2 regions of the Loigolactobacillus backii genome follow, and region 2 is predicted to be linked to the other one. Evidence: a T-box and tRNA genes for the amino acid it is inferred to sense, from the RefSeq annotation. Region 2 holds a T-box; the other holds one or more tRNA genes.
The links. The T-box of region 2 lies ahead of trpS (tryptophan--tRNA ligase). A T-box ahead of a tRNA ligase gene usually reads a tRNA of that ligase, here a tRNA-Trp.
Positions count from the first base shown of each region.

Region 1: it encodes a tRNA-Trp, which carries the amino acid that the T-box ahead of trpS (tryptophan--tRNA ligase) is inferred to sense. The anticodon was not compared.

Region 1 is NZ_CP014873.1:2,604,331-2,607,721, reverse strand. Features, by position in the region: rRNA gene AYR53_RS12035 (23S ribosomal RNA) at 1-587, shown strand, start outside; rRNA gene rrf (5S ribosomal RNA) at 674-790, shown strand; tRNA gene AYR53_RS12025 (tRNA-Asn) at 802-874, shown strand; tRNA gene AYR53_RS12020 (tRNA-Ser) at 884-974, shown strand; tRNA gene AYR53_RS12015 (tRNA-Glu) at 987-1,058, shown strand; tRNA gene AYR53_RS12010 (tRNA-Val) at 1,065-1,137, shown strand; tRNA gene AYR53_RS12005 (tRNA-Asp) at 1,145-1,218, shown strand; tRNA gene AYR53_RS12000 (tRNA-Phe) at 1,230-1,302, shown strand; tRNA gene AYR53_RS11995 (tRNA-Tyr) at 1,308-1,388, shown strand; tRNA gene AYR53_RS11990 (tRNA-Trp) at 1,400-1,473, shown strand; tRNA gene AYR53_RS11985 (tRNA-His) at 1,479-1,551, shown strand; tRNA gene AYR53_RS11980 (tRNA-Gln) at 1,562-1,633, shown strand; tRNA gene AYR53_RS11975 (tRNA-Cys) at 1,665-1,735, shown strand; tRNA gene AYR53_RS11970 (tRNA-Leu) at 1,775-1,858, shown strand; gene AYR53_RS11965 (antibiotic biosynthesis monooxygenase family protein) at 2,506-3,012, opposite strand; gene AYR53_RS11960 (MBL fold metallo-hydrolase) at 3,170-3,391, shown strand, end outside.
Region 2 is NZ_CP014873.1:367,466-370,856, reverse strand. Features, by position in the region: gene AYR53_RS01515 (ABC transporter ATP-binding protein) at 1-221, shown strand, start outside; gene AYR53_RS01510 (dihydrolipoyl dehydrogenase family protein) at 239-1,573, shown strand; T-box leader at 1,675-1,888, shown strand; gene trpS (tryptophan--tRNA ligase) at 2,024-3,040, shown strand; gene AYR53_RS01500 (cyclodeaminase/cyclohydrolase family protein) at 3,083-3,391, shown strand, end outside.

The sequences.
Region 1 (3,391 bases), 440 kb from region 2:
ATTCATAGCGTGTAAAGGCATAAGGGAGCTTGACTGCGAGACTAACAAGTCGAGCAGGGACAAAAGTCGGGCTTAGTGATCCGGTGGTTCCGTATGGAAGGGCCATCGCTCAACGGATAAAAGCTACCCTGGGGATAACAGGCTTATCTCCCCCAAGAGTCCACATCGACGGGGAGGTTTGGCACCTCGATGTCGGCTCATCGCATCCTGGGGCTGTAGTTGGTCCCAAGGGTTGGGCTGTTCGCCCATTAAAGCGGTACGCGAGCTGGGTTCAGAACGTCGTGAGACAGTTCGGTCCCTATCCGTCGCGGGCGTAGGAAATTTGAGCGGAGCTGTTCCTAGTACGAGAGGACCGGAATGGACATACCGCTGGTGTACCAGTTGTGCCGCCAGGTGCAGCGCTGGGTAGCTATGTATGGCCGGGATAAACGCTGAAAGCATCTAAGTGTGAAGCCCCCCGCAAGATTAGATTTCCCATTCCTTTATGGAAGTAAGACCCCTGAGAGATGATCAGGTAGATAGGTTGGAAGTGGAAGTGCCGTGAGGCATGGAGCGGACCAATACTAATCGGTCGAGGACTTAACCAAGTCGGAAACAATGTTTCCGCGTAGTGTTCAAAGGTCAAAGAAAATAGAAGGTCCAGTTTTGAGAGCACAAAGTTCTCAGATAGTGGTGTGGTGACAATGGCAGGAAGGATACACCTGTTCCCATGTCGAACACAGAAGTTAAGCTTCTTAGCGCCGAGAGTAGTTGGGGGAGCACCCCCTGCGAGGGTAGGACGTTGCCATGCTATTTGTTTATTCCGGCTTAGCTCAGTTGGTAGAGCACCTGACTGTTAATTAGGTTGTCGTTGGTTCGAGCCCGACAGCCGGAGTTTTTCTGTGGAGAGTTGTCCGAGTGGCTGAAGGAGCATGATTGGAAATCATGTATGCGGGCGCAAACCTGTATCAAGGGTTCGAATCCCTTACTCTCCGTCACGAGATCTCGGCCCGTTGGTCAAGTGGTTAAGACACCGCCCTTTCACGGCGGTAACATGGGTTCAAATCCCGTACGGGTCACTTAATGGAGGTTTAGCTCAGCTGGGAGAGCACCTGCCTTACAAGCAGGGGGTCACAGGTTCGAACCCTGTAATCTCCATTTCTACGGTTCCATGGTCTAGTTGGTTATGACGCCTGCCTGTCACGCAGGAGATCACGGGTTCGAGTCCCGTTGGGACCGTTTATCATAATGGCTCGGTAGCTCAGTCGGTAGAGCAATGGATTGAAGCTCCATGTGTCGGCAGTTCGATTCTGTCCCGCGCCATTTATGGAGGAGTAGCGAAGTGGCTAAACGCGGCGGACTGTAAATCCGCTCCTTCGGGTTCGGTGGTTCGAATCCACTCTCCTCCATTTTTTATAATAGGGATATAGTTCAATGGTAGAATAGCGGTCTCCAAAACCGTTGATGTGGGTTCAACTCCTACTATCCCTGCCATTATGGCGGTAGTGGCGAAGTGGTTAACGCACCGGATTGTGGCTCCGGCACGCGTGGGTTCGATTCCCACCTACCGCCCTTGTTTTATTGGGATATAGCCAAGTGGTAAGGCAACAGACTTTGACTCTGTCATGCGCTGGTTCGAATCCAGCTATCCCAGTTAGCTTTTATGGGATTTGTTCCTTAAAGATGGCGGTATAGCCAAGTGGTAAGGCAAAGGTCTGCAAAACCTCTATCACCGGTTCAAATCCGGTTACCGCCTTTTATCTTTTAAGTGGTAATCTACAAAATGGCTTAATATGCCGGTGTGGCGGAATTGGCAGACGCGCTGGATTCAAAATCCAGTTCCTTCACGGGAGTATCGGTTCGACCCCGATCACCGGTATAGTTAATAGACTGATATTTTTGAAATAAAAATATTAGTCTATTTTTTTATTTCAAAAATTAAATCTGGTTTTATTAAATTAATTTAGACCATTTAAGTAAAACTAATCTTAGCGGCCGCTAAATCAAAGGTTGAGCCTGTATTGATTAATGCTGATACGACAAGTAAAAACCATATTCTGCTAAATTTAGTAGGTCGTCAATATTAGAAAGTTTTTATACACTTTAGCATGGATTTACCTTAGTTAATTATAAGTTCACCATTAGCGGATATTTTTAATGATTTATAATAGGGCGTTATAGAAGTGGGTATTCAATCGAATATGAACTGATAGCGCAGTATTTGATGCTTATGAGTTTGAAGCATAAATAAGCATCGGTTCAAAGGATCAGGCATTGGGTATTACATTTAATGTTTGTACTGCCGACAATTGTAGTCAGAACTGTTACGCCTGATGTTGTAAAATGTTAGGTGATAAAGGACCTAAATACGTAATTAATTAAGTCGTTAATGGATGAGCACCTTGTTAATGCCGCTTAACTAATTATGTGTAAAATTTACTAATTGAGGCGGATAAATTTTTGAGTTTAAGGTCACAAAAAAAGAGTTCAGGATTTTATTCCTAGACTCTTACCTAAGACTTTGCCTTAGTTTGTTTGTTCAAGTGTATAGGTTGTTTGGTGAAATTGTTGAATATTTGGTCCGGCCTGCAAATAGGGTAGTAAGGGAGAAAAATCCTGTGAATTGCGCCAATTAAAGTAGTCAGCTTCGCGTTGCCAAATTGATAGAACAACAAATTGAATTTGCGGTGCATCTAATCGTAGTAAGAATAGTCCATTGAGGCCGATAAAGCCAGCTGCCTGATTGCCAACACGATCAAATTGTGATTGAAAGACTTTGACGGCGTCCTCAGAAGGAAACGTGAAATACATAAAATTAAAGAAGCCACTAAATTCTTGTTTACCTAAGTGTTGCCGTACAGAATAAGAAATTGGACTGTTAAAAAAGTTTTTTTGGTCCGAAACGTCAAGCAACTGAAAATCATTAGTCGATTCTGCTGGTCTTAATAGTAATAAATTTCGTTGGGGTTCACGATCGAAATAGCTAGTTAAGATATCCTGTGAACCAAATGTTGCCTGAATTTTTTTTAACATAATAATTCCTCCTCGAGTATAAATAATTACTCCACTTACATTATAACGTGATTCTCTTTAATTAGTGTAGTAAATACAAGCACTTTGTATTTTGTCTTACTAAATAGAACGTTGTAAGATAGAGGTAAAGTAAATTTATTTAATGGAGGAATTTATTATGAAGTTAACTGTACTGGGATTTTACGGTGGTTACCCTTATAAAGGAGTAGGAACTAGCGCTTATTTACTACAAACGAATGACTACAATCTATTACTTGATTGCGGTAGTGGTGCGCTTTTAAGCCTTCAAAAGCATTTGGACCCACTGCAACTTGATGCGGTGGTCCTGAGCCATTACCATCATGATCACATTGCCGATGTTGGTGTACTGCAGTATTAT
Region 2 (3,391 bases):
TTAATTTGTTTGAAACGCCGCTAACTGAATTAGTCAAGCTTGGCTTCTACCAAAAATCAAGTGCGAGTGAGCAGTTGGCCACGTTTGATCAAGCAACACCATTAACAGCAGTTATGGATCAATTAAGTCGCGAAAAGGCAATTTCGATTACCCAGAACAATCGTGCAATTGGTACCTTAACTGCGCAGAACATTGTTGCGTTCCTGAAGAATAGTTGCTAAGTGAAAGGATGTTAGTGATGGAAAAATTTGACGAAATTATTATTGGTGCTGGGCCAGCGGGGTTAGCGATGGCGTACCCCTTAGCAGCCGCAAAACGAAAGGTTGCTGTTGTTGAAGCGGATTTATGGGGCGGTACATGTCCGAATCGCGGCTGTGATCCCAAAAAGGTTTTATTGGCAGCAGTTGAGGCTCAGGATCAAGTTCGTAATTTGCAGAAGGTTGGTGTTTTAACCCAGCCTGCCAAGATTGATTGGTCCAAGTTGATGGCTTTCAAGAAAACCTTCACTGATCCAGTATCAACAAGTAGCGAAAAGGGCCTAGCTTCCAGTGGAATTACAACTTTGACTGGTGCGGCCAAATTTATTGATGAACAAACGATTGAAGTTGCTGGAACAACTTATCAAGCCGAGCATTACATTATTGCAACTGGAGCGCGGCCAGCGATTCCAAATATTTCAGGTAAAGAACACTTTCAGGACAGTACTGATTTTATGGCCTTGCCAGAAATGCCCCGGGTTGTTACCTTTGTGGGTGGTGGCTACGAAGCCTTTGAATTTGCAGCAATGGCCAACGCTGCCGGTGCCGAGACACACGTTATTCAACATAACGATCGACCGTTGAAGGCGTATGATCATGAATTAGTTGATCAGTTAGTTGAACAATTACAGGCTAAGGGTGTGCAGTTTCACTTTAACGTTTCCTTACAAGCAATTGAAACTGCCGGTGATCAGCTGATCTTAAATGCACCTGATTTTCGTTTAGTAACCAACGCTGTCTTTGCGACAACTGGCCGTGTACCGAATGTTGAGGCATTAGATTTGGCAGCCGCAGGTATCGAAGTTGCTCATGGCGGCATTCAGTGTGATGATCACTTGCAGACGACTAACCCAAGAGTTTTTGTTGCTGGTGATATTATTGCGCGGCAAGAACCAAAAGAGACGCCAGTTGCATCGTTTGAAGGCAGTTACTTAGTTGATTATTTAACAGGTAAAACGCAAGCCTCAATTGATTACCCAGCCATTCCAACAACGGTTTATTCTAGCCCTAAACTAGCACAAGTTGGCGTTACAACGGCCAAGGCCCAAGCTGATTCCGAGCATTACGCTATAAAAACAATTGACACGACTAACTGGCTCACGTACCGACGACTTAATGAACCAGTGGCCGTAGTGAAAATTGTGACTGATAAAAAGACTGGTTTATTGGTTGGTGCAACATGTTTGAATAGTTTGGCCGATGAACTGATTAACTACTTTACACTGTTGATCAATCAAAAAGTATCCGCCGACACAGTTGCTAAATCCATTTATTCTTACCCAACTCCAGCTAGTGATTTGAATTATTTTTATTAGAGCATGAAAAAAGTGCATTAGTTTTTTAGGCTAATCATCTGCGGTTAAACACTTTTTCACGTTAGCATTTTGACATTTAGCGGGCTAAACGGTAAGATTAAAACAATGCAATGAGAAGGATAAGTACCCGTTAATTTGGCTATAGCGAATCACTGGTTGGTGAAAAGTGATCAAGAATTAGTGGTGAATGGCCCTTTGAGTCGCTGCGTGAATTAAAAGTAGCGTGGCGGGTAGCCGTGCCTTAAACGTGAGTGGTGCTGGATAAAAGCCAGCACAATTTAGGTGGTACCACGATTGTTAACAAGCGTCCTATGAGCAGAAATGCTGATGGGACGCTATTTTTTTGAGAATTGTGGGCTGGATTTAAGCTGAAAAGTTAACGTTGTTTTTTGAAGTAGATTCACTGACTGATGTTACTTATAAAATTAGAATAAAAGGGAAGGTTTTAACATGACAAAAAAAGTAATTTTAACTGGTGATCGCCCAACTGGTAAGCTACATATTGGCCACTACATTGGTTCTTTACAAACGCGGGTTGCGATGCAAAATTCTGGCAATTACGATCCTTACATTATGATTGCGGATATGCAGGCATTAACCGATAACGCACGGGATCCGGAAAAGATTCGCCGTAGTCTATTACAAGTTGCGCTAGACTATTTAGCCGTTGGCATTGATCCTGAAAAATCAACAATCTTAGTCCAATCACAAATTCCGGCGTTAAATGAACTTACCATGCACTATTTAAATTTAGTCAGCGTTTCACGATTGAACCGTAATCCAACCGTTAAAGCGGAAATTCAACAGAAAAACTTTAATCAAAGTATTCCGGCTGGATTTTTAATTTACCCAGTTAGTCAGGCCGCCGATATCACTGCGTTTAAGGCAGATACTGTTCCTGTCGGTGACGATCAAGAACCAATGTTAGAACAAACGCGTGAAATTGTACGTAGTTTTAATAGTATTTATAAAAAAGACGTTCTCGTTGAACCAGAAGGTGTTTTTCCACCAAAAGGGGAAGGACGTTTGCCAGGGATGGACGGTAACGCCAAGATGAGTAAGTCACTAGGCAACGCCATTTATTTGGCCGATTCACCTGATGAAATTCAGAAAAAGGTCATGTCAATGTACACTGATCCTAATCATATTCACATTGAAGATCCTGGCAAAATTGAAGGTAACATTGTCTTTACTTACCTTGATGTTTTCGACCCCGATCAAAAGAAAGTAGCCGAATTGAAAGAACAATACCAGGCAGGGGGCCTAGGTGACGTTAAAATCAAACGCTACTTAAATGACGTGTTACAGGCTGTTTTAGAACCAATTCGCAAACGCCGGGAAGCGTACGCTGAAGATCCGGCTGGGGTTTACGAAATTCTCCGTCAAGGTAGCGAAAAGGCCAATCTGGTTGCTAATCAAACCTTAAAAGAAGTGCGTGCGGCAATCGGAATTAACTACTTTGATTAGACAGTGTTTGGCAAAGTCTTAGCTAAGAGATGAGGAATTAGTGTGGAAATTAAAACTTTCATTCAGGAGTTGGCCTCTGACGCGCCAACTCCTGGTGGCGGCGGGGTTAGTGCATTAACTGGTGCGATGGCCGCCGCTTTGGCCAGTATGACGGCCAGTTTGACCCTTGGAAAAAAGAAGTACGCGGCTTATACAACCGATTTACAACAAATTATCACCACAATGCAACAATTAAGCGGTGAACTATTGGCACAGATTTCAGCAGACGCAGTTGGTTTTGAACCACTGGCTAAAGCATACGGAATTCCAAAAACAGCAAGCCATCGCGATGAAATACTCGAGGTGGCCCTA